DNA from 3 places in the Sphingopyxis sp. MG genome. Region 1 is predicted to be linked to each of the others. Evidence: riboswitches for the same ligand, from Rfam matches in the RefSeq annotation. Region 1 holds a riboswitch; each other region holds the start of a gene.
The links. Region 1 has a riboswitch for cobalamin ahead of C3E99_RS17160 (TonB-dependent receptor plug domain-containing protein). Riboswitches for the same ligand answer to the same signal wherever they lie in the genome.

Region 1 (10,234 bases):
GTGCTCGATGAGGTCGCCACTTGGCAGCAGCGGCCGCTCGATCCGGTTTACCCGCTGGTCTTCTTCGACGCGATCCGGGTCAAGATCCGCGACGAGGGCATGGTGCGCAACAAGGCGATCCACATTGCGCTGGGCGTCCGCGCCGACGGCGCAAAGGAGGTGCTCGGCTTGTGGCTCGAGCAGAATGAGGGTGCCAAGTTCTGGCTTCGGGTGATGAACGAGCTTCGCAACCGTGGCGTTGAAGACATCCTGCTGGCCGTCGTTGACGGCCTGAAGGGCTTTCCCGATGCGATCACCGCAGTGTTCCCCGATGCGATCGTCCAGACCTGCATCGTTCACCTGCTGCGCAACTCGATGGACTTCGTCTCCTGGAAGGACCGAAAGAACCTCGCCAGCGCGCTCAAGGAGATTTACCGTGCCACCGACGCAGATGCCGCCGAAAAGGCGCTGACAGCATTTGAGGCTGGCCCTTGGGGGCAGCGCTATCCCGCCATCGGCCAGAGCTGGCGGCGCGCCTGGGGCGAGGTGATCCCGTTTTTTGCGTTCCCCGACGAGGTCCGCCGGATCATCTACACTACGAACGCCATCGAAGCTTTGAACTCGAAGCTCAGGCGGGCTGTCAGGGCCAGGGGACACTTCCCCAGCGACGAGGCCGCCACCAAGCTGCTCTACCTGATCTTGAATCGGTCGGAGAAAGAGTGGAAGATGCCACCACGTGAGTGGACCATGGCGAAGGCGCAATTTGCCGTGATCTTCGGCGAACGTTTCATCAGAGCCATGGCGGCCTGATGATCAACCGCCCGGCCGCACACGGAAATCCTGACAGTCCCATAGGAGGGAAGAGAATATGCGTAAATTGAACCTGCTGATCGCCGCAGCCGCTCCGGCCATCGTCATCGCGATGCTGACGGCCGCCCCGGCGCGCGCCGACGTCACCCCCGAATGCAATGTCAATGCGGGCCCTGACGGCATATCCGGCAACGCCGATGACGTGAGCGGCAGCACCGAATGCGGCGAAGTCAGCGTCGCGAGCGGCCTCGTCAGCACCGCCGTGGGCAGCAACAGCTCGGCAACCGGCGAAGAAAGCACCGCGCTGGGTCAGGCGACCGAAGCAAGCGGCGAGCGCAGCACGGCGGTCGGTCGCAACGCCCGCGCCACGTCCGCAAGCAGCACCGCGCTGGGCCAATCGAGTCGCGCGACCGGGGACAACAGCACCGCCGTCGGCCAATTGGCGAACGCTGATTCGACCAACGCCACTGCGATCGGCAAGAGTTCCAACGCAACCGCCGCCTTCACCACCGCAGTGGGGCAGAACTCCGGCGCCACCAGCAGCGGCGCCACCGCACTCGGCGTATCGACCCAGGCCTTCGGCTTCAACAGCTCCGCGCTCGGCAACACCAGCAAGGCGACCGCCGATTACACTACGGCGGCAGGCGCGTTCAGCGAGGCCACGGCCGAATATGCGAGCGCGTTCGGAATGCTCGCCAAGGCGTCGGCGGAAGGCGCCACGGCGCTAGGCCAGAATGCGCAGGCATCCGCCGAGCGCAGCGTGGCGATCGGTGCGGGGTCGATCGCGGACCGCACGAACAGCGTCTCGTTCGGCACGGCGACTTACCAGCGCCAGCTCACCAATGTCGCCGCGGGCATGCAGGCGACCGACGCGGTGAACAAGGCGCAGCTCGACGCCGTGGCGGCGGGCGCCGTCAATCCCTATGTCGCGATCAATTCGGTGGGGGCAGGTGCGAGCGCCACGGGGATCAGCGCGATCGCGATCGGCCGCACTGCCGGGGCCACGGGGATCGACTCGGTCGCCCTCGGAGACGCCGCCAACGCCGCGGGTTACGCGGTCGCGGCAGGAGGCAGTTCCATCGCCAGCAAGGCCGGCGCCTCTGCATTCGGCTATCTGAGCGAAGCCTCCGGCTCGGCCAGCACGGCGGTAGGCGCCAACAGCAAGGCGGCGGGCGACGATGCGACAGCCGTCGGGAGAATGAGCGAGGCGACGACCTTTTACACGACGGCGCTGGGTACACTGGCCAAGGCAACGGTCATCAGCGCCACGGCGGTCGGCTATGGCGCGGAGGCCACGGCCGCGGGCAGTGTCGCACTCGGCACCGGATCGATCGCCGATCGCGCGAACAGCGTCTCCATCGGTTCGGCGGCCCTGCAACGCCAGCTCGTCAACGTCGCCGCCGGGACGCAGGCGACCGACGCCGTGAACAAGGCGCAGCTCGACGTCGTGGACGCGAAGGCGACCGCCGCGCAGACCACGGCCAACGCCGCGCTTGCCGCCGCGACGGCGGGTGCAGGCAGCGCGGTCGCGGCGCAGGCGACCGCCGACGCCGCCGTCGCCAGTGCGGCGGCTGCGCAGACGACCGCTGATATCGCCCGCAGCGAAGCGGCCGCGGCGCAAGGGACAGCGAACTCGGCACTCGCCAACGCCGCGACGGCGCAGGGCACCGCCGACACGGCGCTCGCCGGCGCGGCGACCGCCCAGTCCAGCGCCAGCGCCGCGCAAGCGACCGCAAACATCGCCGTGCTACGCGGCGACACCGCCGGGGCCGGCCTCGCCTCCGCGCTCGGCGGCGGCGCGGCCTACAATGCCGCGACGGGCGCGGTCAGCGCGCCGAGCTATTCGGTCGGCGGCACCGCCTATCACGACGTCGGTTCGGCGATCGGGGCTCTCGACGGCAATATCAGCGCACTGAACGGCCGGATCGACGCGCTGAGCATCGGCAACGACCGCCGCTTCCGCGAAGCGACGGGCGGTATCGTCACCGCGATGGCCATGGGCGGCACGATGATCGTCCCCGACAGCAATGTCTCGGTCTCGTTCAACCTCGCCACCTATCAGGGCGAACAGGGTTTCTCGGGCGCCGCCGTCGTGCGCCTGACTCCGCGCGTCTACGTCAGCGGCGGCTTTGCCGGATCGACGGTGAAGGGCACCACCGGCGGCCGGGTCGGGATCGCCTTCGGCTTCTGACCATCGTCCCTTCCCGGCCCGCCGGCCGGGAAGGGCTCCGCGCCCGATCAGGCCAGCAGGGCGTGCACCTCGCGCCGCAGCTCGGGCAGCAGGTCCTGCTCGAACCAACCGTGGGTCTTGAGCCAGCGATTGTTGTGCCACGACGGGTGCGGCAGCGGGACGATGCGCGGCGATGCGCCGGCGGCGCCGATCTCGCGCCAGGCGCGCACGGTTTCGGTGACGCCGCGCCGGGCCCATTCGGCACCCAGATGCCAGCGCAGCGCATGGCCGCCGATGACGAGCAGCAGCTTCAGGTCGGGCAGCCGCGCGAACAGCCGGTGCTGCCAGATCTCGCGGCACTCGCGCCGCGGCGGCAGGTCGCCTCCGGCGCCGACGCCGGGAAAGCAGAAGCCCATCGGCAGGATCGCGACGCGCGAGGCGTCATAGAATTGCGCCTCGTCGATCCCCATCCATTCGCGCAGGCGCACCCCCGACGGGTCGTCGAACGGACGCCCGCTGGTGTGCGCTCTTATGCCCGGGGCCTGGCTCGCGATGCAGATTCGCGCGCTTTCCGACAATTGCAGGATCGGGCGCGGCTCGTGGCCCAGCGGCGGCCCGTAGCGCGGCGCGTCGCGGCAGATGCGGCAGGCGCGAACGGCCTCGACGAGGCTTTCGAACGGCTCGTCCGCCTTCACCCCGTCCATTGCCGCCTTCCCTCCCCTTTGCCGATCGCCGAGTCGCGCGCCTGCGCCGCCCGCGCTATACGCCTTTTTCCGGCGCGGGGGCGGGATAGACGATCGAACCGTCGGACCGCGGGATCGCCCCGTGCGTCAGCCGCGCGGGCTCCGGGCCGCGCTCCATGATGTGCGCGACGGCGGCGCCCGACACGATCAGATAGTCGGCGACGATGCGGCGGTGGCAGCGCCACCAGACGGCTTCCGAGCACATGATCGCGCAGCGGCGCTCGCGGCCGACGTCGATCAGATGCGCCAATCCCTCTCGAAACGCGGCGCCGAGCGCATAGTCGGCATAATTGTGGAAGCTGGCGTTGGTCCAGAAGCCGTTGAGCGCGCGCGGCACCTCGCGCTCGCGTTTGCGCAGGCCGCCGAGCGCCGCGATGCGCTCCCACGACAGGCCGCGCGCCGCGAGCGCATCGGGCAGGACGTCCTCGTTGAACTGCGGGTTCGACCGCGATCGCGGCATCCGCCGGATATCGACGAGGTGACGGACGCCGGCGTCCGCGAGCAGCCCGGCGAATTCGTCGAACGAGCGGCTGGAATGACCGATGGTGAAGAAGGGGACGGCCTCAGCCATCTATGCGTTCGAGCGCGCCGCCCTTGTGCGCCGCGACATGGTCGGTCTTGTCGCTCTTGATCTCATATTGCGGATCGTCCTTCGACGCGCGGTGGGTGTGGCCCTTGTAGTCGAAGTCGGCGGTGTGCACCTTGATGATCTTTCCCGAGACATGGCCCGCCTCCGAATTCCAGCGAACATGGTCGCCGATCCTGAACCGCTTCGTCATCGCCTGCTCTCCTTTCCGCTTCGCCCCTTTCCATAGAGTCGCGGACCCGCGTCAAGGTTCCGTCGCTCCCGCACGCCCCTCCCCCGGCCGGGCGGAGCGTGCGGGAGCACGGCGTCAGAAGCGGGCGCGCAAGCCCGCGGAAACGGCGCGGCGCTCGACCGGGTAATAGATCGCCGATGCGGCGTCGGCGGCGATCACCGCGCTGACGTCGCCGATCGCCTTCTTGCCGGCGATGTTGCGGACGTCGACGAAGGCGTCGATCCCGTCGGCAATGCGCGCGCCGCCGGTCAGGCCGACCAGCGCATAGCCCGGCGTGCGCACCCGGTTGGCATAATCGGCCCACGGTCCCTGCGGCACCCATTCGAGCGTCGGCGCGACGTGCAGCGCCTCGCCGCCGATGCGGACCTCCGCCCGATAGACATGCCTCGGCACCACCGGCAGGCGATTGTCGCCGAACTGCGCGTCGCCCCGGAAGCGGAAGTCGCTGTAGGCATAGGTCTGGCGCAGCCGCAGCCAGGGTGCGAGGGTCAGCTCCAGCCCGGCCTCCACCCCCCGATGCAGCGTCCGGTCGGCGTTGAAGGTCGCGGCGGGGATGCTGCTGTTCACCGTATATTGCAGCATCTCGCCGGTGATCGCCGCGCGATACCAGGCGACGTCCCAACGCACCGGACCCATCGTTCCGCGCGTGCCGATCTCCGCCGTCCAGGCGCGCTGCGGCCGGATGTCGGCGATCAGCGCGCTGGCGGGCGGCATGCCGATCGACTGGAACACCTCCCCGAAACCGGGAAATTCGGCCGAGCGGCTGTAGTTGGCGAAGATCTGGACATGCTCCGCCGGTTCGACCAGCACGCCGAACTTGGGCGAAAAGGCGTCGAACGCGACGCGCCCGTCGCCGGCCGGGGTCGCCGAAAAGCCGACGCGCCGCTTGCGCATGCCATCGGCATAGACGCCCCCCGCGATCAGCGTCACTGGCGGCACCGGCCGCACGCGCAGTTCGCCATAGAGGCTCGCGGTCCGCGCCTCCTGATCGGCGTCGAGGGTCAGCGCGCCGCGCCGGCCGGCGACGTTGACGAACTGCCGCGCGTGGGTGCTGCCACGGCGAATCTCGCCCCCCAGCGTCACCTCGACCGGCCCCGCCGCATAGTCGATCCGCGCGAACCCGCCGACGTCGGTCGATTTCTGATCGATCAGCTGAAAGATCGGGTGAAAGAGCGATTTCGCGTTGACGAAACCCCCGACCTCGAGCGTCGCGGTGCCGAGGTCGAAGCGGGTGCGGTTCTGCAGGCGCAGCGAATCGATGTCGCGCCGCTGGTCGCCCGCGACGCTGCTCGCATTGGCGCCGCGCGGGGCGGTCAGCGCCTGCGCCTCGGTCAGCGCGCCCGGCAGTTGCTGGCGGATGCGGTTGATGCTCGCATAGAAGCGCGTCGCGACCCCGTCGCCGAGCGTCAGCCCGACATTGCCGTGGAAGCGCAGGCTGCGGCGCTGCGCATGGTCGCGGTCGCCGTCCGACGTGTCGGCGCTGACCGCGCCCCAGGCGTCGACCGGCCCGCTGGCGACGCCCGCCGAAACCAGGCCGCGAAGCAGGCCGAAGCTGCCGGCATCGCCGCGCAGATAGACGCCCTGGGCGGTGCGCCCGGTCGGGGTCACGCCGTTGATCGCGCCCCCCAGCGTTCCCGAACCGAAGCGCAGCGCATTGGCGCCGCGCCAGACTTCGAGATGGTCGAAGAAGATCGGCTCCAGCTCCTGAAAATCGCCATTGTCGTCGGCGAGGTTGATCGGCACCCCGTCCTGCAACAGCGTGACGCCGCGCATGTGGAAGCCGCGCGAGAGGCCCGAGCCACGGATCGCCAAGCGCACCTCCTGCCCATAGCGCGGCTGGAGGTAGACGCCGGGCGAGAAGGCGAGCGTATCGCGCAGCGACACGATCGTCTTGTCGGCATAATCCTGATGCGTGACGACGTCGGTGCCGCCGGGGGTCTGCGCCGCGCGCTGCTGCGCGGCGTCGGCGAGCGTCGGCGCGGTGACGATGATCGTCGCCTCCTCGGCGTGAGCGGCCGTGGAAAACAGCACCGGGGAAAAGGAAAGGACGAGGGCGAGCGCCGGCAGGGGCGCCGCACGGGTAACGGAACGGGTCATGGAAAATCCTTCGCTGAAAATCAGGCAAGGCCGGCGCGCGCGAAAGCGCGGCCGGCGATCGGTCTGAATCAGGCGAAGGCGGGCGGGCCGGTGCTGGGGGGAAGCGGCGAGGCGATGCCCGGCGCGAAGCCGAGCGAGGGGATCGCCGGCGGCGCGGGGTCGACCCGCACCGGCGCCGCGGGCAGCGCCGGGGCATCGGGCACGATCGGCGCCACCGCGAGCGCGCCCCACGGGCAATGCTGCTGCCCCTCTCCATCGGGATGATCGCCCGCGGTCTGGACCGGGATGGTCATCGTCCCGCCGGGGTTCGACGGGTCCGAACAGACGCGGACGGTGATCGACCCCCCGGCATCGGGCCCGATCATCCAGCCCGGCGCGACCAGCACCCGCGCGAGCAGCGCGAGAAGCACCGGCAGCAGCAGCCAGCCCGGTCGGCGGAAGGCGGAAAGATCGGCCACGCCGCGCTCCTAGTCCCGGCGGACGGTTCGGGCAAGCGCGCAGGCCCCGCAAAAGCCGATTGCCAAAATGCGCCGAGGCGCTATGGGCGGGCGCCGCAAGGGCAACCTTGCATTGATCGCGCCGGTGCCCCGATGGGGCTTAAAAGGGAACGCGGTAAGGGGGTCCGGCCGGACCTTCGAAACCGGGGCTGTCCCTGCAACTGTAAGCGGCGAGCGCGATGCACCGACCCGGTCCCCGACCGGGTCTGCCACTGGGGCGACCTGGGAAGGCGTGCATCAAGCGACGACCCGCGAGCCAGGAGACCTGCCGGCGTGGGTCGCTCAATGCCTCGGTCCAGGGAAAGGCCAGGGCACGGAGAACTCCGTCGAGCGACGACCCAGCGGCCGGGGCCGCTTCGGGGCACGAAATGCGGGCGCCTTGCGCCAGCCCGCCGCCCGTGCGCCGGTCGATCGCGCACGCGGCTCGGCAGGTCCCCGCCTTCGCTCTCGGCGCGTGGGGGACTCCCATGTTGAAATACGGCCTTTCCATCGTGGCGCTGGCGGCGACCTCGCCGGCGCTGGCCCAGACCGGCGATGCCGCCGCCGACCCGCGCCCCGGCGACGCGATCATCGTCACCGCCTCGCGTTCGGGCGAAGGGGTCCGGGCGGACCAGCTCGGCGCCTCGGTCACGGCGATCGACAGCGAAGCGCTCGAACAGCGCCAGACGCGCATCGTTTCCGACGTGCTGCGCGACGTGCCCGGCGTCGCGGTCAGCCGCACCGGCGGCCTCGGCGGCATGACCGATATCCGCATCCGCGGCAGCGAAGCCAATCACGTCCTCGTCCTGGTCGACGGCATCGAGGTCGCCGACCCCTATCAGGGCCAGTTCGATTTCGGCGGTCTGCTCGCCGACCCCGCCGCGCGGATCGAGGTGCTGCGCGGCCAGCAATCGTCGCTCTATGGCTCCGACGCGATCGGCGGCGTGATCCATTACATCACCCTGTCGGGGCGCGAGGCGCCGGGCCTGAGCGCCCGGATCGAGGGCGGGTCGTTCGGCACCGTCGCCGGCAGCGCCCGCGCCGCGGGCGCATCGGACAGCTTCGACTATGCGATCACCGGTACCTATTACGGCGCGAACGGCTATCCGACCGCGCGCGGCGGGGTGCGCGACGTCGGGATGCAGACGGTCGGCGCGAGCGCGAAGCTGGGTTGGACGCCGAGCGACGCCTTCCGGCTGAACGCCGTGCTGCGCTATGGCTTCAGCGACGCCGACAACAACGACAGCGAATATGACACGACGAGCCCGCGCTTCGGCTATATCGTCGACAGCCCCGGCGTCCATGTCGAGACCGAATCCTTCCATGCCCTGCTGGCGGCCGAACTGACCGCGCTCGACGGGCGCTGGGTGACCAGCCTGTCGGGGCAGCTTTCCGACACCGCGCGCCACGGCCGCTCCCCCTTCGGGTTGGACTATGGCAGCAAGGGACAGCGCTACAAGGGATCGCTGACCTCTAGCATCCGCTTCGGGACCGATGCGATCGCCCACCGGCTGACCGGTGCGGTCGATGTCGAGCGCGAGGCGTTCCGCACGCTGACGCCGGGCGCCTTTCAGGGAAAGCGCCACACCGACAATCTGGGGCTGGTCGCCCAATATGAGCTGACCGCGGGCGCGCTCTCGCTCGGCGCGTCGCTGCGCCACGACGACAACAACCGCTTCGACGATGCGACGACCTGGCGCGTCCAGGGCAGCTATCGCCTTCCGACCGGCACGCGCATCCGCGGCGCCTATGGCACCGGGGTCAAGAATCCGGGCTATTTCGAGCTGTTCGGCTATATCGACGGCCGCTACATCGGCAATCCCGACCTGAAACCCGAAAAGTCCGAGGGCTGGGAAGCGGGGATCGAGCAGAGCTTCGGCGCCGACGACTGGGCGACGATCGGGGCGACCTGGTTCGATTCGACGCTGAAGGACGAGATCTTCACCAACTATCCCGCGCCCGACTTCACCGCGACTCCGGCGAACCGCGCGACGACGAGCAAGCAGCACGGCATCGAGGCCTTCGCCAGCGCGCGGCCGCTGCCGCAGCTTCGCTTCGACCTCGCCTACAGCTGGATCAAGGCGCGCGAGAACGGCGCGCCCGAAGTGCGGCGACCGAAGCATATCGCCAGCTTCAACGCCACCGTGTCGAGCAGCGACCAGCGCTTTGCGGGGACGCTGACGCTGCGCTACAACGGCCGCACGACCGACCTCGCCTATATCAACCCCAGCTATGTCCCGGTCGTGGTCGCGATGAAGGACTATGTGCTCGTCAACCTTGGCGCCGATTACCGGGTGACCGACGCCATCTCGGTCTTCGGGCGCGTCGAGAATCTGCTCGGGGTCGACTATGAGGAAATTTTCAGCATCGCGACGCCGGGCCGGGCCGCCTATGGCGGCGTCCGCCTGCGCTTCTGAGGGAAGGAACGCGCTTGACGCCATACGCCGCCCTGCCCGCGCTCGCGCTGCTGCTCGCCGGCGGCGGCGCGCTGTGGGCGCAGCAGGGCGGCCGTACGGCACCAGCGGCGACGCCGCCGGCCGCGCCGCAGCGCGTCGTGTCGCTCAACCTGTGCGCCGACCAGTTGCTGCTCGCGCTTGCCGACCGCGACCGGATCGCCGGGCTGACGCGCAACGCGACCGATCCCGGCATGTCCGCGGCCGCCGCGGCGGCGCGCGGGCTGCCGCTGATCCGCAACGCCGCCGAACAGATACTGGTCGCGGCGCCCGACCTGATCGTCGGCATGCCCGCGAGCGGCAGCGCGGCGGTCGCGGCGCTGCCGCGCGGCAGCTTTCGGACGCTCGACCTGCCGACCGCCGACAGCTTCGACGTCATCCGCCGGACGATCCGCCTGACCGCGACCGCGCTCGGCGATCCGGCGCGCGGCGAAGCGCTGATCGCGCGGATGGAGCGCGACCTCGCCGGCGTGCCCCGCCCGGGGCGCGGCCGGGTCGCCGCCTATTACCAGCGGCGCGGCTACATGACCGGGACGGGGACGCTGATCGACGAGATGATGGGGCGCGTCGGGCTGGTCAATCTTGCCGCAAAGCTGGGCAAGCCGCCGCTGTCGCAGCTGAGCCTCGAGGAGATGGTGGCGGCGAACCCCGATTTCCTGATCGTCGAAAGCGCGAGCGACACCATCAC
Region 2 (10,234 bases), 930 kb from region 1:
ACTTTGGTGGCCGTGATGACGCTCGCGCTTTTCGGTACCTACCTCGTGGCATTCTTCATGAGCTTTTGGTTGCCTTCGATGCTCACTCCGCTGACCGCCGATATCCAAGGCGTCGGTTTCGGTATGATGGTCATCAAGACCGCCAGTCTCTTGGGGTCGTTGACCGTCGCGGCGTTGATGGCTCGGGTCCAGCCGGGCCGTCTGTTGCCGGCCACATTCCTTATCGGTGCCGTCGCGCTGGCACTGGGCCTGCGCGATCACGGAAATTTCACAATGACGGTTGCCGTCCTCGCGTTCATCAGTTTCTTCATCGATGGAGCATTCAGCGGAATTATCGGTTTCGGTGCATGGATATTTCCGAGCCGCATCCGCGCCACGGCAATTGGTGTCACGACCGGCATGGGCCGCTTTTCGGGCGGGACGCTCGGCCCCATGGCAGGCGGCATGATGCTCGATCGCGGCTTCGGCCTACCTGCGATTGCGACAATCGCCGCGATGCCTTTGCTGATGGCCGGACTTCTGGTCGCAATCGCAGCCGGCATACACCGACGCGGAAATGCATGAGCATGAAAATTGGCATTGTCGAAGCAAGCCCACGCGATTGAACGAGAGCTGCGGTGCTGCGATGGGCGGCCCGCCGACGCATGTTGCCGTTGCATTATTCGCCGCATTCGAAAGGCGCGCAAGCGACCTCTCGTTCATTCTGGCTGATGGACGCAAGTCCATGCGCATCCCTTCATGCGGCGCACTATTTCAGGCGCTGCGGAAGGCCAGCGAATATCATCTGCACCTCCTGGACAGCCGCAGCGACGGCCTGGTTCGTCCGACCGGCTTCGTCGCGGAAGCGCCGCGCCAGTGCGTTGTCCGGCACGATCCCGAGGCCGACCTCGTTGGCGACGAGGATGAGCTGGCCCCCGAACCGCCCAATGGCTTCGCAAAGCTCGCGCGTCGCGGCTTCGCAATCGGCCTCTGCCAGCATAAGGTTGGATATCCAGATGGTGAGGCAATCGACCAGGACGACGGCGTCCGCATCATCGGCGGCGTCGAGCGCGGCGGCGAGATCATGCGGCGCCTCGACCGTTCGCCATCGTTCGTCCCTGTCCGCCCGGTGGCGCGCGATACGGTCGCGCATCTCCGCGTCATGGGCTTCCGCCGTGGCGATGAAGATGTGCCGGCCCGCGATCGCTTCGGCGCGCGCCTGCGCGTATCGGCTCTTTCCCGATCGCGCGCCGCCCAGCACGAAAAGGCTTCGTCCGGTCATGCGCTCCCCTTCCCCCTTCCCGCCGGCGCGAGCAAGCCGCCGACATCGCCATGCCGCGCATCGACGTCGGCATGATAGTCGCGACCGCTCGCCGTGACCCCGATGCGGCCCAGCAGCGCGTGGCGCAGGTCGACGGAGGCGAAGGGACCGTGCAGACAGGAACCCAGCACCGATTTATCGACGTCGGACCCGGTCGCTTGCAGCATCACAGCGCCCATTCGGCACCCCCCACGAGAAGCCAGAGCAGCGCGCAGGCGCCGAGGTAGAGACGCAGCGCCCGGCGGATGTCGAGGCTCGACGGCGCGCGCGCTCCGTCGCCGATCCAGGGCTTGTCGTGCAGGACGCCGTCATAGGCGATCGGGCCCGCGAGACGAAGCCCGAGCGCGCCCGCCATGGCGGCCTCCGGCCATCCGGCGTTGGGCGAGGCGTGCTTGCCGGCGTCGCGCCGCAGGATGCGCCAGCCGCCCCCGCCCGCGAGGCAGATCAGCAGCGCCGACAGGCGGGCGGGGACGAGGTTGAGCAGGTCGTCGGCGCGCGCCGCCGCCCAGCCGAAGGCGCGCCAGCGTTCCTCGCGGTGGCCGATCAGGCTGTCGGCGGTGTTGACCGCCTTATAGGTCCAGACCCCCGGCAGCCCCAGGAACAGCAGCCAGACGGCGGGTGCGGTCACGCCGTCGCAAAAGCTTTCCGCAAGGCTTTCGATGGCGGCGCGCGAGATGCCGCTTTCGTCGAGCGCGGCGGTATCGCGGCCGACGATCGCGCCCACGGCGACGCGGGCGGCGGGCAGGCCTTCGCTATCGAGAGCGTCGGCGACGGCGCGGACATGGTCGAACAGGCTGCGCTGCGCGATCGCCGGCCAGGCGAGCAGCGCCACGGCCGCCCACCCGAACGCACCCAGCCGTTCGAGCAGCAGCGACTGGACGAGCCAGGCCGTCCCGCCGACCAGCCCAGCCAGTAGCAGGACGGTCAGCAGCCCCAGCAGGCGGCGCGTACCGAAGCGTCGTTCCGGTCCGTTCCAACGCCTCTCGGCGGCGTCGATCAGCCGCGCGAACCATCCGACCGGATGCCCGGCCAGCCGATAGAGGGTGCGCGGCCAACCCAGCGCGGCGTCGAGCCCCAGCGCCGCCAATGTGACCGGATCAGCCATCGGCGAGGGCGGCCTTCAGCCGCAGGAATGCTGCGTCGTCCCCCGGAAGACCGAAGCGCAGCCATTGCGGCTGGTCCGCAAAGGGCCGTGTCAAGATGGCGCGGCGCGCCAGCCGTTCGAACAAGGCGCGCGCGTCGGCGGTTTCGACCAGCCGGAACAGCGGGCATGCGCCGACCGGCGTATATCCGGCCCCCCGCAACAGCGCATCGAGCGCGGCTGCCTGCTTCGGCAGGCGGCGGCGCGTGGCGGCGATCCAGTCCGCGTCGGCGTAGGCGGCGGCGCCAATGGCCACGGCGGCGGCGGACACCGGCCAGGCGCCGAGCAGGGCGCGCAGATCGCGCAGGAACGGCTCCGGCCCCAGCACGAAGCCGAGCCGCACCCCGGCCAGCCCGAAGAATTTCCCGAAGGAGCGGAAGAGGATCAGGCGCGCATCGTCGCCCACCGCCGGCGCGAGGCTCAGCGCGGGATCGACATCGGCGAAGGCTTCGTCGACCAGCAGCCAGCCCGCCCCGCTCCGACTCGCGAGCAGGTCGCGAAGCGTCGCGGGCGTGACGGTCCGGCCGTCGGGATTGTTGGGATTGGCGAGGATTATGCTGCCGCCATGCCGCCCGATCGCGTCTGGACCCGTGGCCATCGCGGCCGGGATCATCTCGCCGTGCGTGCGATAGCCGGGTGCGGCGTATCGGGCCTCGCCGCCGATCAGCGCGCCGACCAGGCGGAGGCCGATCTCGGTTCCCGGGACGGCGCAGACGTGGCGCGCGGCGACGCCGAAACAGGAGGCCGCCACGGCCTCCAGCCCGGCGATGGCGCCGCGTTCGGGAAGGCGCCGCCAGTCGACGTCGACGCGCTCCGTATCGGGCCAGGGGTTGGGGTTGATCCCCGTCGACAGATCGATCCAGGGATCGCCGCCCGAGCCGAACCGGCGCTTCGCGGCCGACAGGTCACCGCCGTGCCATGTCCACGGCTCGCTCATGCGACTTGCAGCCACAGCAGCGCTGCGAACAGCGACAGGCTTTCGGTCACTTCGATTCCGGCGCCATGGCCGTCGCCCGACACGCCGCCGATCGCGCGGCGCAGCCACCACCCCCAGCCGAGCAGGAAGAGGGGTGTAGCGAGAAGCGCGGGCGACGAGCAGGAAGCCGCCGCAAGCAGCACGCCCCACAGCAGGAGATCGCCGATGCGGACGGCGCCGCGAAAGCGAGAACCCAGCCCCGCGTGAAGATCTGGCAGCCACCGCGACCAGACGAGCGGCCCCGTTCGCGCCGCGAAGGGGACGAGGGCGATGGCGAGGAAGGCCTGCGCCTCGATCAGGGCATGGAGCAGAACCAGCTTGGCGACCAGTTGCAGGACGATCGCGACGACCGCGAAGCTGCCGACATGGGGATCGGACAGGACGGCGATCATGCGGTCGCGATCCTTGTGCGCCGCGCCGCGCGCATCGGCGATGTCGCCCAGCCCGTCGAGATGAAGCGCCCCGGTGACGCCCACCCACAGGAGCAGCGCGAGCAAGGCTCCCGACCAGCCGTCCAGCCTGCCGCCGCCCCATGCGGCCGCGGCGACGATCGCGCCGACGAGGAGCCCGACCGCCGGAAACCAGCGCATCGAGGCCGCGAATTCCGCGCTGGAAACGGCGGCCAGGCGCGGCGTCGGCAGCCTCGTCAGGAACTGGACGGCGATCAGCAGCCCCTTCATGGGCGCAGAGCCGTGATCTGCGCGACCGGCGCGTCGCCGGGCCACAGGCGCAGCGAGACGAGGACGCCATATGGCAGGTCGAACGACCATATCGAACGCCGTTCGAAGCCGCAGAGACCGTGCAGCGCCGCGCGGATCGCGCCGCCGTGCGTGACGATGAGCGTGGGGGCCGGTTCCAACTCGGCGACGGCGCGCGACACGCGCGCGACGAGCGCCGACCAGCGTTCGCCGCCCGGCGGCGGGTTGGCGTCGGGATCGTCCCAGAAACGGGCCATCGCCTCGCGGTCGATCTCTTCGGTCGCCCGGCCGTCCCACGCGCCGAAATCGATTTCGCGCCAGCGGGGGTCGACGGCGAGCGGCCGGCCGATGGCCGCTCCGATTGCTTCGCCCGCCAGCCGGCAGCGCCGCAGGTCCGACGCGATCAGCCGTTCGGCGCCGACGGTGCGCGCCTGCGCGACGCAGGCGGCGATTCCTTCCATGGTCGGCGCGCTGTCGGTCCGGCCCAGCAGCAGCCCCGGTCGCTCGGGCGCGCCATGGCGCAGCAAATGGAGCGCGAAGCCGGTCATAGCGATGCCGACACCGCGGCCTCGGCAAAGGTCGCCATCCGGTCGTGCGCGGCGAGTGCCGCGCGGACGACCCCGGCCGCCACCGCCGCCCCGCTCCCTTCGCCGAGCCGCATCCCGAGCGACAGCAGCGGATCGAGCCCAAGCTTTTCGAGCAGCAGCACATGGCCGGGCTCGGCCGAGCAATGGCCCGCGATGCAATGGTCGGCGATCACCGGATTGTCCGCCGCCAGCGGCGCGATCGCCGCGCAGCAGATGAAGCCGTCGAGAAGGACGGGAACGCCCAATTGCCGCGCCCGCACCGCCGCGCCGGCGATCGCCGCCGTCTCGCGGCCGCCGACGCGGCGCAGCGTCTCGAACGCCGAACGCCCGGCATGGGCATGGACGGCGACCGCGCGCTCGACCACCTTGGCCTTGCGCGCCACGCCCTGAGTATCGACGCCCGTGCCGGGGCCGACCCAGTCGGCGGCCGTGCCGCCGAAGCTGCGCGCGCATAGCGCGGCGGCAGCGGTCGAATTGGCGATCCCCATTTCACCCAGCACGATCATGTCGATCCCCTCGTCAACGACCGCCGCCCCGGCGTTGAGCGCGTCGAGGCATTCGGCCGGAGTCATCGCGGGTGCGGCGGTGAAGTCGGCTGTCGGTCGGTCGAGGTCGAGCGCGACGATCTGCAATTCCAGTCCGGCAGTAGTCGACAGCGCGTTGATCGCCGCGCCGCCCGCCTCAAAATTGGCGACCATCTGGGCCGTGACGGTTGAGGGAAAAGCGCTGACGCCGTGCACGGCGACGCCGTGATTGCCGGCGAAGATCACGGCGCGCGCGCGGTCGAGGCGCGGGCGCGCGCGCGACTGCCAGCCGGCGAAGAAGATGGCGATGTCTTCCAGCCGCCCCAGCGATCCGGCGGGCTTGGTCAGCGTCATCTGGCGCGCGCGGGCAGCCTCTTGCGCTTCGTCATCGATATTGCGCGGACGCGCCAGCGCGACCTCGAAATCCGCGATCGAGGCAAAGGCGGTCATTCGGCGACGAATCCCGGCGGCGGAACGCGGACGAGGAAATGTCCCTTCACGCCTTCCGGCCAGTCGGCATAGGCGACGCGGCCTTCGGCGCTGGCGGCATGATGCACGGCATAGTCGAGAATTGCGCGCGCCGCCGCGTCGTCCGGCGTGAAGCGGCCGAGCACATAGCCGACCTTTCCCGGCGCACGGATATGGACCGCGCAATATTCCTTGCAGGCGAACAGGCAGGGCATTTCTTCCACCGCGATCCGCGCATAGGCGGGCTCGCTGCGGGCAAGTCCGCGCAGCAGCCCGGCGAGCCGCGCCCCGCCGCGCACGCCCTCTTCATCCTCGCGCGCATCCTCGCCGTGACGGCAGGTGTTGCACACGATGACAGAGGGGCCGTCGGCGGCGGGGCGAAGCATCGTCACGCGGCCTGCGGTCTCGACACGTTCGCGGGCGCGTCGAGGCTGAAGCCCGCGCGCGTCAGCAGGGCCTGCGCCGCCAGCAGTCCGGCGAAGATCGCGCCATAGCGCACGAACTGGCGCAGCAGCACTTCGCCCGAAAAGGCCGACCAGCCATGGTCGAGCAGTGCCACCCAAGCGAGAATGCCGAGTTTGAAGCCGACGAAGGCGGCGGTGTAGCTGGCACTCATCCGCACGGCCGCTGGGAGGCTGCGCATCGAGCGCGCAACGGCCTCCGCCGACAGCAACGAGACGACCGCCGCCATGCCGAGCGCGAACGGCCACGCCGGGTTGCCCGTCTGATGCATGAAATAGGTCACGGCCTGCGCAGCGAACCAGGCAACGAACATCAGCATCAGTCCGATGCGACGCGGCACGTGCGTCGCGGCCAGCGCGGCCAGCGACGGAAAGGGCGTTGCACAGGCGAGAATCATCGAGGCGATGGTGCTCACCCCGGCCATGGTGCCGACCCAGACATTGCGTGCGAGAGCGGTAGAAGGCGTCTTCATATTCTTCTCCTCTGGCTGAAAATTCGGGCGCATCAGAAGCGTCCCCGGAAACCGGCGTAGATGGCGCGGCCTAGTGTGCCGTAACGGTAGGCCGTCATATAATTCTCATCGAAGATGTTCTCGGCACGCGCGAAGAAGCGGACATTCTCCGACAATCTGAATTCGGCGCGCAGGTCGATAAGCGTGTAATCGTCGAGGACGATGCTGTTCGACGCATTGTCGAAGCTCTTGCCGGACCAGCGCAGTGCCGCTCCGACGTCGAGACCGAAGGGCAGAGCGTAGCCGACCGACGCATTGGCCGCGTGGCGCGGACGGCGCGGCAGGTCCCTGCCGAAATTGGTCGCGCCCGGCGAACGATCCTCGGCCACGATCCAGCTATAATTGCCGTCGAGCGTCAGCGCGCCCAGCGTCAGCGCCGCCGTCGCCTCGATCCCATGCGCCTCGCCGCGCGCGACATTGGAATAATAGCCCGAACGGCGCGTGGAATCGCCAGGGACCAAGCAGAGCGGATTGGGCGTGGTGGGCGAGCAGGAATTGAAGATGATCTGCCCGGTCGTGATGCGATCGAACCAGACCCCGCCAACCGTCAGAGCGCGGCCGAACAATTGCTGCTCGATCCCTGCTTCCCAGCCATGCGCTTCCTCCGGGTCGAGCGCGACATTCCCATATTCGCTGAACATCTGATACAGCGTCGGCGCCTTGAAGCCTTCGCCATAGCTCGCGCGCAGGATGGTCCCGGTCGGCAGCCGCCAGACACCGCCCGCCGCAAACAGTGTCTGCCCGCCGAAACGGTCGTGATCGTCATGGCGGACGCCGCCGTTGATCGTCAGCCCGTTCAGGGGCTCGACGCTGAGCTGGCCATAAAGGCTCGTCACGTCCGCCTTGCCGATCGCGAAGTCGGGAAGGGGCGTCGCCAGCGAACCCGAAGGCGAGCGGCTGCGGAACCTCGACCGTTCATTCTCGACGCCAAAGACCGCGCTGACGCCGCGCGTGACATCGATATTGCCCTGATATTCCCAGCGGCGATTCTCTCCCTTGGCCTGAAGGCTGACGGGGCGGGCGCGCAGCGGCCCGTAATTGCTGCGATCGGTGTCGGTGTAGGAATAGGAAATCCGGTTGCGGAAACGCCCGTCCAACAGGTCGAAGTTGGCGCCGGCATAGCTCACGAATTCCTCGTTGAGCGCGTAGTCCGGCGTATCGCCGCTCGTCGAATCGAGATTGACGCGCGCCGTGGAATAATAGCCGCGCACTTCGACGCTGAGGTTCGAAGCAAGCGCCAGTTCGGCGCGGCCCGTCACGCTGCGGTTGCGATAGCCGTCGCGCTCGCCGCCGCCAAAGGCTGGGGCGATCGCCGAAATGCCGTCGGTGGTGAAGCTCTGGCCGCCGATGCGCCAGTTCAGCGGTCCCGTGCGGCCGCCGATCGCGGCGCGCGCGCTGACCGTGTTGCGCGATCCGGCCTCGATGTCGAAGCTGCCTTCCAGCGGTTTTTCGGGGATGGCCGTGACGATATTGACAACGCCGCCGATCGCCTGGCTGCCCCACAGGATCGACTGCGGACCACGCAGGATTTCGATCCGCTCCATGTCGCCGACCAGCAGGTTGGCGAAATTATAGCCGCCGCCGGCGGCCGCCGGATCGTTGAGCTTCACGCCATCGATCACGACAACGGTATGATCGGACTCGGCGCCGCGGATGCGGAGCGATGTCGCGGTGCCATAGCCGCCGTTGCGCGAGACGGTGATGCCGGGCGTGCGCAACAGCAACTCGGTCGCGCCGATATCCTGCGACCGGTCGATCGCCGTCTTGTCGAGCACGGTTATCGTCGACGGCACCTCGTCGAGTGCGAGCGGCGAGCGCGTCGCGGTGACGACGATGCTGTCCTCTTCGGACGTCGCGGCGGCGTTAGCGGCTTCTGCGGCCGATACGGGAAAGCCGGCTGCAAATGCCGCCAGTGAAATGGAACTTCGAACAATAACACGGAACATAGGGTACCCCATCGACAAGACCATTCGGTCGCTGGGTCGATGGCGGCCCACCCTGATAGGCGAACGACATCGGCCCGCGCAGCCGCGCGGTCACCTTTGTCGTCTGTCGGGTTCACCCCCGTCCGCCCGGCACACCCTGTCCGCGCGAAAGACGACGGCGACGGGCAGGTCTCCTGGCTCGCGGGTCGACGCCGGTCCGGGCCGCCTTCTCAGGACCGATGGTCCCAATGGCATATGGCCCGATGGCTCTCCGCTTACAGTTGCAGGGGCAGCAGGGGTTTCGCACCCCATTCCCTTTCAATCCCCTTTCGGGGAACCTGTCGCGGCCCGCTCGTTAGGCAAATCGCGTCAGGCGATCAAGTGAAAGAAGCTGCCCGTCACAGGACCGGCGCGATGGCCGGCGGGGCCGAGATCGCGACCTGCCGCGTCGGCGAGCCGGGCGAAGGGGGTGCCTTCGTTCGTCGATGTGATGGTCGCATGATGATATTCATGCCCCCACAGCGGCGTTTCGGCATCGGCGAAGCGCGTCGGCGCGAACAGCCGCGCCTGCCGATAGCCGAGCGACATCTTCCTTTTCGCGAAGCTGGTATCGACCGGCAGCAGCCCCGCCATCGGATGTACGATGCCGTCCGCATCCTCGGTGCTGCGGCCGAGCAGCATATAGCCGCCGCACTCGCCATGCACCGGCGCGCGCGCCGCGAAGGCGCGCAACCCCGCCATGAAGCGCGCATTGCTGGCAAGCCTGCCCGCGTGCAGTTCGGGATAGCCGCCGGGCAGCCAGCAGGCGTCGCAGTCCATCGGCGGCGCCTCGTCGGCGAGCGGCGAGAAGCTGCAAATCTCCGCGCCCGCATCGCGCCACCACGACGCCAGATGCGGATAGAAGAAGGCGAAGGCATCGTCGGCGGCGAGGGCGATGCGCTGCCCCGGCGGACGCAGGCGCGGTCGGACGGATGAGGCCGGAGAGGTCGCACGCGCCGCCGCGCGGATCGCGGCGAGGTCGCAATCGCGCGCGACGATGGCCGCGACGGCGTCGATCCGCTCGTCCAACGCGCCGTCTTCGCGCGCCTGCACCAGCCCGAGGTGGCGCGAGGCGACCGCCAGCGCTGGATCGCGGCGGATCATGCCGAACAGCGGCAGGTCGAGCGCGTCGAATCCTTCGGCGATCATCGCGGCGTGACGGTCGCTCGCAACGCGGTTGACGATGACCCCCGCCACCGGCGGCGCGCCGGGAAAGGTCGCGAGGCCATGCGCGACTGCCGCGACGCTCTGGCCCGCGCCCTCGGCATCGACGACGAGCAGGACCGGCCAACCCGTCAGCCGCGCGACCTCGGCCGCCGTACTGCTCCGGCCCGCGCCATCGAACAACCCCATCGCGGCTTCGGCAACAACCAGATCGGCGCCGCAGGCCGCCTGCGCCGCCAGCCCCTTCAGCATCGCCGGCGTCATCGCGAAGCCGTCGAGATTGACCGATGATCGCCCGGTCGCCACGGCGTGAAAGCCGGGGTCGATATAGTCGGGTCCGCATTTTGCCGCAGCGACGCCGAGTCCTTCGCGCAGGAAGGCGCGCTGCAGCCCGATCGCGACGAGCGTCTTGCCCGCCCCCGAGCGCGGCGCCGCGACC
Region 3 (10,234 bases), 1.7 Mb from region 1:
GCTGGCCGAATCGGGCGGCCCGGCGATGGACATCGTCGATTATTCGGAACATGCGATCGGCCAGGGCAGCAACGTGCAGGCCGCCGCTTATGTCGAATGCCGCACCCCCGACGGCCGCAGCCTGTTCGGCTGCGGTCTCGACACCGATGTCGCGACCGCCAGCGTGCGCGCGATCCTGTCGGCGGCGAACGCGATCTGATCCGGTCGCGGAGGCCGGGGCGGCGCGGGCCGCCCCGGCCTCCGCGCACCCCTTCCCTCTCCCGTCCGCCGCATCCCGGTCACGACTGGCCCGATCGGCGTTTCGCGGTGCGCGCATTTGGTCCTAAGCCGATGCGCGCAGCCGGGGGGCGGCGAAGGAGAAGGACCCGTGAACGCATCCCAGGCCCCGTCCGCCAGCGGCCCGAGCGCGTCCGTCGCGCCCGCCGGGCCGCTCCCCGCCGACGGGGGAAGCAGCGACCTGTTCTGGAGCCTGCAATATTGCCGCGCGAGCGCGCTGTCGCTGACCCGTCTCGAACTGGCGCTCGCCAGCAGCGACCGGCAGCGGATCGTCGAGGCGATCGACCGCCTCCACGCGCTCGACCGCGAAATCGAGCGCAGGGTCGCAAGCCTGCCGCCGCCGCCCGATCCCGACCCCGAGCGCGAGGCGATCGACCGGCACCTCGACCGCGAGAAGATGGCGGTGGCGTTCGAGAAGCTGGCGCTCGCCAGCGGGATCAGCGGCCCCGCCCTCGCATCGCCGCCCGCCTTCGCGGCGCGCACGCGGCCCGAACCCGAGCTTTCTCATGCGGTCGAAGGGCCGCCCTTCGATCGCCGGCGGACCCATATTCTCGCCTCGCACGGCCCGAAGATCGCGCTCCTGCTGGCGATCGCGGCCGCCACCGCCGCGCTGCTGGCGACTGCCTTTTAGGATAGGGGCAATCACCACGCCGCGAAACACATATAAAGATTTCTTTATATAGTGCTTGACAGGATCGTCGCGGCGCCTATTCTGCATGCTGTCGAGGTTCTTCGCGCCGGGCATCCGGGGCGGAGCGAAGATGGGAAGCCGGTGCAAAACCGGCGCTGCCCCCGCAACTGTAAGCGGCGAGCGGCGGTCGATCATGCCACTGGTTCGGCAAGGAACCGGGAAGGCCAGACCGCTGCGGCGACCCGCGAGCCAGGAGACCTGCCTCGTCAGATACGTCCTCCGGCGGGGTGCCCGGTCAGGCCGCATGCATGGCTGCGTCCGACCCTTGCCCTGCGGACGCGGGATATCGTGCGTTCGCGTCTGTCCGTCGCCCTTGCCCCCTGCAAGGTGCTCGAAATGACTGTCAGCGTCGCCACTTTAGGCTTTCCCCGCATCGGCCTTCGCCGCGAACTCAAGGTCGCGCTCGAATCCTACTGGTCGGACAAATCGACCCTCGCCGACCTGCACGCCGCAGCCGCTGGCCTGCGCGTCGCCCATTGGGCGCGGCAGAAGGCGCTGGGGGCCGACATCCTGCCGTCGAACGATTTTTCGCTCTACGACCATGTGCTCGACACCTCGGCGCTGATCGGCGCCGTCCCCGCGCGCTACGACTGGGACGGCGAGACGGTCGATACCGATCTCTATTTCGCGATGGCGCGCGGCGCGCAGGGCGATCCGATGCACGCCGGGTGCGGCCACGCCGCCGATACGACCGCGCAGGAGATGACCAAATGGTTCGACACCAACTATCATTTCCTCGTCCCCGAACTCACCGCCGGCCAGACCTTCCGCATCGCTTCGACGAAGATCTTCGACGAATATGACGAAGCGAAGGCGCTGGGGTATCAGACGCGCCCGGTGCTGCTCGGCCCGGTCAGCTACCTGATGCTCGCCAAGGGCAAGGCGGTCGAACCGCTCGCCCTGCTTCCCGCGCTGCTCGACACCTATGCCGAGATTCTCGCGCGGCTGACGAAACAGGGCGCCGAGTGGGTGCAGATCGACGAGCCCTGCCTCGTCCTCGATCTCGACGATGCGCAGCGCGCCGCGTTCGAGCGCGCCTATGCGCGGCTCGCGACGGCGGGGCCACGCCTGATGCTCACCCCCTATTTCGGCGGTCTCGGCGACAATCTCGATCTCGCTGCCGAACTGCCCGTCCACGGCCTCCACCTCGACCTCGTCCGCGCGCCCGAACAGCTCGGCCCGGCACTCGACAAGGTGCGGTCGCACGTCCTGCTGTCGCTCGGCATCGTCGACGGCCGCAACATCTGGCGCGCCAACCTTTCCGACCTTTACTGGCGGCTCAAGGAACTGGCGGCGACGCGCGACCTGATCCTCGCGCCATCCTGTTCGCTGCTCCACGTCCCGGTCGATCTGGCGCTCGAAACCGCGCTCGATCCCGAAATCGCGCAATGGCTGGCCTTCGCGACGCAAAAGATCGAGGAACTCGCCGCGCTCGCCAGGGCGTTGAACGAAGGCGAGGATGCCGCCTTCGCCGCCTTTTCGGCGTCGCGGATGGCCGCGGTCGCCCGGGCGACCTCGCCCCGCATCCACGATCCCGCCGTCGCCGCGCGCCTGGCCGCGCTCGATGCGGACGCCGCGCGCCGGGCCGCGCCCTTCGCCGCCCGCCGCGAGGCGCAGCGCCGGCGCCTTCCGCTTCCCCGCTATCCGACCACGACGATCGGCTCCTTTCCCCAGACGGCGGAGGTCCGCAAGGCGCGCGCCGCGCATATTCGGGGCGAAATCGACGATGCGGCCTATGACCGCTATCTGAAGGTCGAAACCCGCGCCGCGATCAAGTGGCAGGAGGAGATCGGCCTCGACGTCCTCGTCCACGGCGAGTTCGAGCGCAACGACATGGTGCAATATTTCGGCGAACAGCTTGCCGGTTTCGCCTTCACCCGCAGCGGCTGGGTGCAGAGCTATGGCTCGCGCTGCGTGCGGCCGCCGATCCTCTATGGCGACGTGTCGCGCCCGCGGCCGATGACGGTCGACTGGTGGCGCTATGCCCAGGATCAGACCGACCGGCCGGTGAAGGGCATGCTCACCGGCCCGGTGACGATCCTCAACTGGTCGTTCGTCCGCGACGACCAGCCACGCGAAGCGAGCTGCCGCCAGATCGCGCTGGCGATCCGCGACGAGGTGCTGGACCTGGAGGCCGCGGGCGCCGCGATCGTCCAGATCGACGAGGCGGCGCTGCGCGAAGGGCTGCCGCTGCGCCGCGGCGAATGGCCGCATTATCTGGGCTGGGCGGTCGAATGCTTTCGCATCGCGGCCTCCGGCGTGCGCGACGACACGCAGATCCACACCCACATGTGCTATTCGGAATTCAACGACATCCTTCCCGCGATCGGCGCGATGGACGCCGACGTCATCTCGATCGAAACCGCGCGGTCGCAGATGGAACTGCTCGGGGCCTTCGCAAGCTATGCCTATCCGAACGAGATCGGTCCCGGCGTCTATGACATTCATTCGCCGCGCATTCCGGCCGAGCGCGAGATGACCGACCTGCTGACCCTCGCCGGACGGCACCTGCCGCCCGATCGACTCTGGGTGAATCCCGATTGCGGGCTCAAGACGCGCAAGTGGGACGAGGTGCGACCGGCCCTCGTCTCGATGGTCGCCGCGGCGCAGCGGATGCGGATTCGGGAGGCCTATGATGCATGACGAAACCATGCCCGCGGACCAGCCCACGATCCGCGTCACCGCGATGCCCGCCAACGCCAATGTTTATGGCGATATCTTCGGCGGCTGGCTGATGGCACAGATGGACCTGGCCGCGTCTTCGGTCGCGTCGCTCCACGCGCGCGGCCGGGCGGTCACGGTCTCGGTGGAGGGCATGGCCTTCCACCGCCCCGTGTTCGTCGGCGACGAGGTGTCGGTTTTCGGCCGGCTGGTGAAGATCGGCCGGACCTCCATGCATGTCGAGGTCGAGGCCTGGGCGCGCGATCGCCATGCCGAGGACGGACACAAGGTGACGCAAGCGGTCTTCATCTTCGTCGCCGTCGGCCCCGACCGGCGCCCGCGCGCGCTCGGCCGCACCGCCACCGCGCCCCCACCGTCCTGACCCGTTCGCGCTTGTGACAGGCAGCCGCGATCCCCCTTGCGCAGCCTTCCGTTTACGTTAAGGTCAGCCGAAACCTCTATTCGGAGAGCGACGCCCATGGCCCTTCCCGCGATTTTCGACCGCCTTCGCCTGCCCGTCATCGGTTCGCCGCTGTTCATCGTCTCGGGCCCCGACCTCGTCATCGCGCAGTGCAAGGCGGGGATCGTCGGCAGCTTCCCGGCGCTCAACGCGCGGCCGCAGACGCTGCTCGACGAATGGCTCCACCGCATCACCGAGGAACTGGCGGCGTGGGATCGCGACAATCCCGACCGTCCCTCGGCGCCGTTCGCGGTCAACCAGATCGTCCATCGCTCGAACGACCGGCTCGAAGCCGATATCGCGACCTGCGAGAAGTGGAAGGTGCCGATCACCATCACCTCGCTCGGCGCGCGCGAAGAGCTGAACCAGGCGGTCCATAACTGGGGCGGCATCACGCTTCACGACGTCATCGACGACCGCTTCGCGCGCAAGGCGGTCGAGAAGGGTGCCGACGGCCTGATCCCCGTCGCGGCTGGCGCGGGCGGCCATGCCGGCACCCAGTCGCCCTTCGCGCTGGTGCAGGAAATCCGCGAATGGTTCGACGGGCCGGTCGCGCTGTCGGGCGCGATCGCGCACGGCCGCTCGATCCTTGCCGCGCAGGCCTGCGGCGCCGATCTCGCCTATATCGGCAGCGCCTTCATCGCCTGCGCCGAGGCGAACGCCGACGCCGGATACAAGGCCGGGATCGTCGAGGGGCGCGCCGCCGACATCGTCTATTCGGACCTGTTCACCGGCGTCCACGGCAATTATCTGCGCGGCTCGATCGTCAACGCCGGGCTCGACCCCGATGCGCTGCCGAAGGGCGACCTCAAGACGATGAATTTCGGTTCGGGCGGCAATACCAAGGTCAAGGCGTGGAAGGACATCTGGGGGTCCGGCCAGGGAATCGGGTCGGTGCGCGCGGTGCGCCCCGCCGCCGATTTCGTCGCCGAACTGACCGATCAATATCGCGAGGCGTGGCGCGAACTGCAAGGCAAGGTCATCGGCTGACCCCGCCGCCGAACAGCCGCTCGATCGCGTCGTCCAGATAGGGGCGATCGGCGAAAATCCGCATCGGATCGCGCCGGTTGAGCCAGAAGCCGGCGCCGTGCCGGTCGGTCAGCGCGCGCCGCGCGGTATCCTGCAACAGTCGCAGCCGCATCACCGCGGTCCGCCGCGCCGCGATCGGGTCGCCGGACGCCTGCGCGGCGAAATGGGCGCGGATACGCTCGACCCGCGCGACCATCACGTCGCTATAGCCGGGGTGCGGCCCGCGATGCAGCGCGTGGCCCGACGACAGCGCGCCGCCCTCGCTTGCCGGCAGCATCAGGCCGTTGAGGTCGAACCGCTGGAGCAGGAAGCCCTCGACGCGCAGGCAGTCGAACATCGCCGCCATCTGCGGCCGGCGGAGCAGCAGGACGGGCAGCAGGTGATGGCGCTGGAAACCGGGCCGCGGCGGCGGCGCCCCGCGCCATCGCCGCGAATCGCACCGCAACGCGGCCTCAGCCGCCGCGGTCGAAGGCGACGTCCACCACCGCATGCCCCCGATCGGCATCGAGGCGCGGCGACAGATCGACCCATTCGCCCTGTTGCAGCCCGCGCGCGCGCTGTCTTTCGACGATGGGGCCGTTAACCATGATGTCGAGCGCGAGACGCGCCAGCCGCCGCACCATGTCCGCCACCGTCCAGCCGGCCGGGATCGCGGCGGTGAGTTCCTGCCCGGCAAAGGCGGCGAGCCCGCGCGTCCCGACATGCGCGCCGCCCGCCGTTTCGTGCCGGCGAAAGGCGACGAGGTGCAGGACGGGCGGCATGCCGCTCGTCAGCATCTCGGCAACCGCGGCGCGGAACTGCGGGGCGTCGGACCACAGCCGCGCGGGGGACCAGAAGATGTGGCTGGCGTCGAACAGGTCGATCAGCAGCACCAGCGTCTTGAACAGCTCGCGCATGCGCGTGGCCTGACCGCCCCCGGCGGATGGGGTCGCGCCGCCCGGCGCGACGAACGCCCAGCATCGCCCGGCCTCTCGCCAGTCGGGCGGCAGCCCTGCCGCGAGCTGGCTCGTCGCCGGCGCGTCGGGATCGGCAAAATCGAGCGCCGCCGCGCCCGCCGGTCCGGCGACCAGTTCCGTCGCGCCGAGCCGCAGGTGGAATGTCGGCGCGTCGGGCCCCGTCGCCAGCAGCCCGCCCTGCCCGTCCGCCGCAACGCCTTCCGGTCGCAAGCCCATGTGACGCAGCGCGCGCTCGATCTCGGCCGGCGACCGGCGCCCGAAACCCTGCGCGACGATCAGCGCAAAGGGACCAGCCGCAACCAGCCTCCTCGTCCCTTCATTGCTGTTGTCGTCGCCATCCATCGCCGCGCCGGCCTTCGTCGATCGCACCGGGCATCGCAGGACGGGCGCCCTTGATCAAATGCTAATTGCGATCCTGTCGACAAGTTAATCCGCCGCCGCGCGGCAGGTCATCGTCCCGCAGCATAGCGTCGACCTATACCCCATCGGCATTGTTTCGATTGCCAGCCTTCGCTCGACGGATATTTTCGTTCGCCAGAGAGGTTCCTTCATGTCGCGACGCTGGATTTGGCACGCCACCCTTGGCGCCGCGCTGCTCGGCTCCCTCGGCCTGCCGTCGGCAGCTTTTGCCCAGACGTCGCCGCAAACCGCCTATAACGTCCCGACGGAGCAACTCGCCGGCCTCGCCGATTTCATCGATGGCGTGATGGCCCAGCAGATCGCGACGCGCGAGGTTGCGGGCGCGGTCGTCATCGTCGTTCATCAAGGCCGCGTGCTGCTCGCGCGGGGCTATGGCTTCGCGGACGTCGACCAGGGCGTCCCGGTGGACCCGCAACGGACCCTGTTCCGGCTGGCCTCCGTGTCCAAGCTGTTCACCTGGGCGGCGCTGATGCAGCAGGTCGAGGCCGGCCGCGTCAGCCTCGATGCCGATGTGAACGACTATATCGACTTTCCCATTCCGCCGTTCGAAGGGCAGCCGATCCGGGTGCGCGATCTGATGGCGCATACGCCGGGCATGAGCGATACGGGCAGAATCACCGCACGGTCGGTCGACGAACTCGTCCCCTATGGCGATTGGCTGAAAGCGCATGTCCCGCAACGGCTGTGGCCCGCGGGCACCAAGATATCCTATTCCAACTATGGCGCGGCGCTGGCCGGCTATATCGTCGAGCGGGTTTCGGGCGAACCCTTCGCCGACTATGCCGAACGCCACCTCTTCGCGCCGCTCGGCATGGAATCGGCGAGCTTTCGCGAGCCCCTGCCCGCCCCGCTCGCCCCGCGCGTGGCCAAGGGCTATCGGCTCAGGGACGGGCGTTTTGTCGCAAAGCCGTTCGAGCTGTACAGCCAGATCATGCCCGGCGGTTCGGGAACCGCAAGCGCCCCCGATGTGGCGCGGTTCATGATGGCGATGCTGAACGGCGGCGCGATCGGCGCGGCGCGAATCCTGAAATCCGAATCGGTCGCGCTGCTGATGCGCGATTCGCATGCCAATGCCCCCGGCCTGCCCGGCATGGCGCACGGCTTCTTCGTCATTCGCAACGCCGGACCGCGCCTCGTCGGCCATGGCGGCAATACCGTCGATTTCCATTCGCGCCTGATCCTCGCCCCTGAAGCCGGCCTCGGCATCTTCGTGTCCGAAACCGGCGGGCCGGGCAGTTATGGCGCGCGTACCGAATTGACGGACGCGCTGATCGGCCGGATCTTTCCGCAAAAGCCGGCGCCGCGCGCCGCCGCGCCCGCGGGCGAGGTCGTGCCGGTCGGTGCCTATCGCACCAACCGGCGTAACTATAATGTCCCCGTCAAACCCGACCGCGACCTCTGGATCAGCGCCGCGGGCGCCGATGCGATCACCGTCACGCGCCAGAAATCGACGACCTATTGGGAACGGATCGGCCCGCTGCTGTTCGAACAGGTCACCGGCGCGCGTGCGGGCGGCCCTTATGAACAATTGCGCTTTTATGGCGAGGACGGACGCTGGCGCTTGTCCTTCTCCTCGCAGCCCCACGTCGCCTATCATCGGGTTCAGCCCTGACCGATCGGGGCCGCGCACGTCCAAACAGGACAGAATCTAAATCGCGACCTGGCTGCCCAGTTCGACGACGCGGTTGGTCGGTAGGCGGAAATATTCCATCGCGCTTTCCGAATTGCGCAGCATCCACGCGAACAGTTTCTCGCGCCAGATCGGCATGCCGGGCTTGCTCGCCGCGATCAGCGTCTGGCGCGACAGGAAGAAGCTGGTCTCGATCATCCGGAATTCGCCGCCGCAACTGGTGACGCGCTTCAGCGCCGCGGGCACGTCGACGGGCTGCATGAAGCCATAGTTCAGCACCAGCCGGTGGAAGCCCTTGCCCAGATCCTCGAGCAGGCAGGAATTCTCCTCCTTCACGAAGGGCACGTCGGCGATCTTGACCGTCAGCAGGATGATCCGTTCGTGCAGCACCTTGTTGTGCTTGAGGTTGTGGAGCAGCGCGTGCGGCACCCCGTCGGCGGTGGAGGTCATGAACACCGCGGTGCCGGGGACACGCGTCGCGCTGTCGGCGGCGGACTTCACGAACACCGGGATCGGCATCGCGCCTTCGGCCATCCGCTGCTGCATCAGCTTGCGCCCGCGCGACCAGGTGGTAAGCATGGTGAAGATGCTGAGGCCGATCGCCAGCGGCACCCAGCCGCCGTCGGGAACCTTGATCAGGTTGGCGGCGAAATAGGCGATGTCGACGACGAAGAACAGCACGAGCAGCGGCACCGCCTTCCACGCCGGCCACTTCCACAGCATGAACAGCACGACGCACATCAGACAGGTGTCGATGAACATCGCGCCGGTCACCGCAATGCCATAGGCCGCGGCAAGATTGCTCGACGATCCGAAGAAGAGGACGAGGATGATGACCATCGTCATCAGGAACCAGTTCACGACCGGGATATAGATCTGCCCCGCCGCAGAAGCGCTGGTATGTTCGACGCGCAGGCGCGGGATGAAACCGAGCTGGATCGCCTGCTGGGTCAGGGAGAAGGCGCCGGAGATCACCGCCTGGCTGGCGATGATCGTGGCGGCGATCGCCAGCATCACGACGGGAATGCGCCAGCCTTCGGGCATCATCAGGAAGAAGGGATCCTGGATCAGCCCGAGCCGCTGTCCCAGATCGGCCTCGAGCACCATCGCCCCCTGCCCCATATAGTTGAGCATCAGCGCCGGCAGCACGAAGCAGAGCCACGACAGGCCGATCGGCGCGCGGCCGAAATGGCCCATGTCGGCATAGAGCGCCTCTGCCCCCGTCACCGCGAGGACGACCGCGCCGAGCGCGATGAAGGCGGTGAACCCGTCGTAATAGAAGAATTTCAGCGCATTGATCGGGTTGATCGTGTGCAGGATGATCGACGGATGATCGACGATATGCGTCACGCCCAGCACCGCGAGCATCAGGAAATAGGCGAGCATGATCGGGCCGAACAGCGCCCCGACCTTTGCCGTCCCGCGCGATTGCAGCGCGAAGATGCCGATCAGGATCGCCAGCGCGATCGGCACGATATAAGGCTCGAACCCCTCGTTGACATAGCTCAGCCCCTCGGTCGCCGAGAGCACCGACATAGCGGGGGTGATCATGCTGTCGCCATAGAAGAGCGCGGTCGCGAACACCCCCAGCAGCACGATCGGCCAGGTCCAGCGCGCCTCGCCCGACGAGCGGCTGATCAGCGCCAGCAGCGCGAGGCTGCCGCCCTCGCCCTTGTTGTCGGCCTTCATGATCGTCAGCACATATTTGAAGGTGACGACCAGCATCATCGACCAGAAGACCAGGCTGAGCACGCCATAGATGTGCAGCCGGTCGGCGTCGATCGAATGATGCCCGGCGAAAGTTTCGCGAAACGCGTAGAGCGGGCTGGTGCCGATGTCGCCGAAAACGACGCCGATCGCGCCGACGGCCAGCTTGATCCGGCCGTCGCCGGCGTGCCCGTGCGGCGCGTGGCCGGCACCCGCGTCTCCTTCGACGGCCATGCCGGTCATCCCCGCCGCCTGTTGCGACTCAGCAGTCATGCCGCCGCCTTTAGACGAGCCCGTTGCGGTCGAATAGCATCGAAATCACGGCCCGTTCCCGGCTTCGGACGGCAGCTGCGGCCCCATCGCGCGGCGCAGCTGGTCCAGCCGCATTTCGAGGTCGGCGCGCC

Region 2: another riboswitch for cobalamin. It lies ahead of C3E99_RS12940 (TonB-dependent receptor plug domain-containing protein); the one in region 1 lies ahead of C3E99_RS17160 (TonB-dependent receptor plug domain-containing protein).
Region 3: another riboswitch for cobalamin. It lies ahead of metE (5-methyltetrahydropteroyltriglutamate--homocysteine S-methyltransferase); the one in region 1 lies ahead of C3E99_RS17160 (TonB-dependent receptor plug domain-containing protein).

The regions. Positions count from the first base shown of each region.
Region 1 covers NZ_CP026381.1:3,737,490-3,747,723, forward strand. The annotation lists gene C3E99_RS17125 (IS256-like element ISSpwi2 family transposase) at 1-789, shown strand, start outside; gene C3E99_RS17130 (YadA family autotransporter adhesin) at 848-2,980, shown strand; gene C3E99_RS17135 (uracil-DNA glycosylase family protein) at 3,028-3,663, opposite strand; gene C3E99_RS17140 (DUF488 domain-containing protein) at 3,719-4,273, opposite strand; gene C3E99_RS17145 (DUF2945 domain-containing protein) at 4,266-4,481, opposite strand; gene C3E99_RS17150 (TonB-dependent receptor family protein) at 4,596-6,617, opposite strand; gene C3E99_RS17155 (DUF2946 family protein) at 6,686-7,075, opposite strand; cobalamin riboswitch at 7,182-7,401, shown strand; gene C3E99_RS17160 (TonB-dependent receptor plug domain-containing protein) at 7,582-9,510, shown strand; gene C3E99_RS17165 (ABC transporter substrate-binding protein) at 9,525-10,234, shown strand, end outside.
Region 2 covers NZ_CP026381.1:2,803,676-2,813,909, forward strand. The annotation lists gene C3E99_RS12890 (MFS transporter) at 1-564, shown strand, start outside; gene cobU (bifunctional adenosylcobinamide kinase/adenosylcobinamide-phosphate guanylyltransferase) at 749-1,261, opposite strand; gene C3E99_RS12900 (hypothetical protein) at 1,258-1,467, opposite strand; gene cbiB (adenosylcobinamide-phosphate synthase CbiB) at 1,467-2,405, opposite strand; gene C3E99_RS12910 (aminotransferase class I/II-fold pyridoxal phosphate-dependent enzyme) at 2,398-3,378, opposite strand; gene C3E99_RS12915 (adenosylcobinamide-GDP ribazoletransferase) at 3,375-4,097, opposite strand; gene C3E99_RS12920 (histidine phosphatase family protein) at 4,094-4,663, opposite strand; gene cobT (nicotinate-nucleotide--dimethylbenzimidazole phosphoribosyltransferase) at 4,660-5,676, opposite strand; gene C3E99_RS12930 (DUF1636 domain-containing protein) at 5,673-6,080, opposite strand; gene C3E99_RS12935 (hypothetical protein) at 6,083-6,628, opposite strand; gene C3E99_RS12940 (TonB-dependent receptor plug domain-containing protein) at 6,661-8,613, opposite strand; cobalamin riboswitch at 8,760-8,949, opposite strand; gene C3E99_RS12945 (cobyrinate a,c-diamide synthase) at 8,962-10,234, opposite strand, start outside.
Region 3 covers NZ_CP026381.1:1,254,217-1,264,450, reverse strand. The annotation lists gene leuA (2-isopropylmalate synthase) at 1-199, shown strand, start outside; gene C3E99_RS05795 (hypothetical protein) at 368-907, shown strand; cobalamin riboswitch at 985-1,187, shown strand; gene metE (5-methyltetrahydropteroyltriglutamate--homocysteine S-methyltransferase) at 1,304-3,610, shown strand; gene C3E99_RS05785 (acyl-CoA thioesterase) at 3,600-4,010, shown strand; gene C3E99_RS05780 (NAD(P)H-dependent flavin oxidoreductase) at 4,107-5,078, shown strand; gene C3E99_RS05775 (AHH domain-containing protein) at 5,068-5,607, opposite strand; gene C3E99_RS19660 (hypothetical protein) at 5,570-6,442, opposite strand; gene C3E99_RS05765 (serine hydrolase domain-containing protein) at 6,624-8,105, shown strand; gene C3E99_RS05760 (potassium transporter Kup) at 8,142-10,073, opposite strand; gene C3E99_RS05755 (tetratricopeptide repeat protein) at 10,149-10,234, opposite strand, start outside.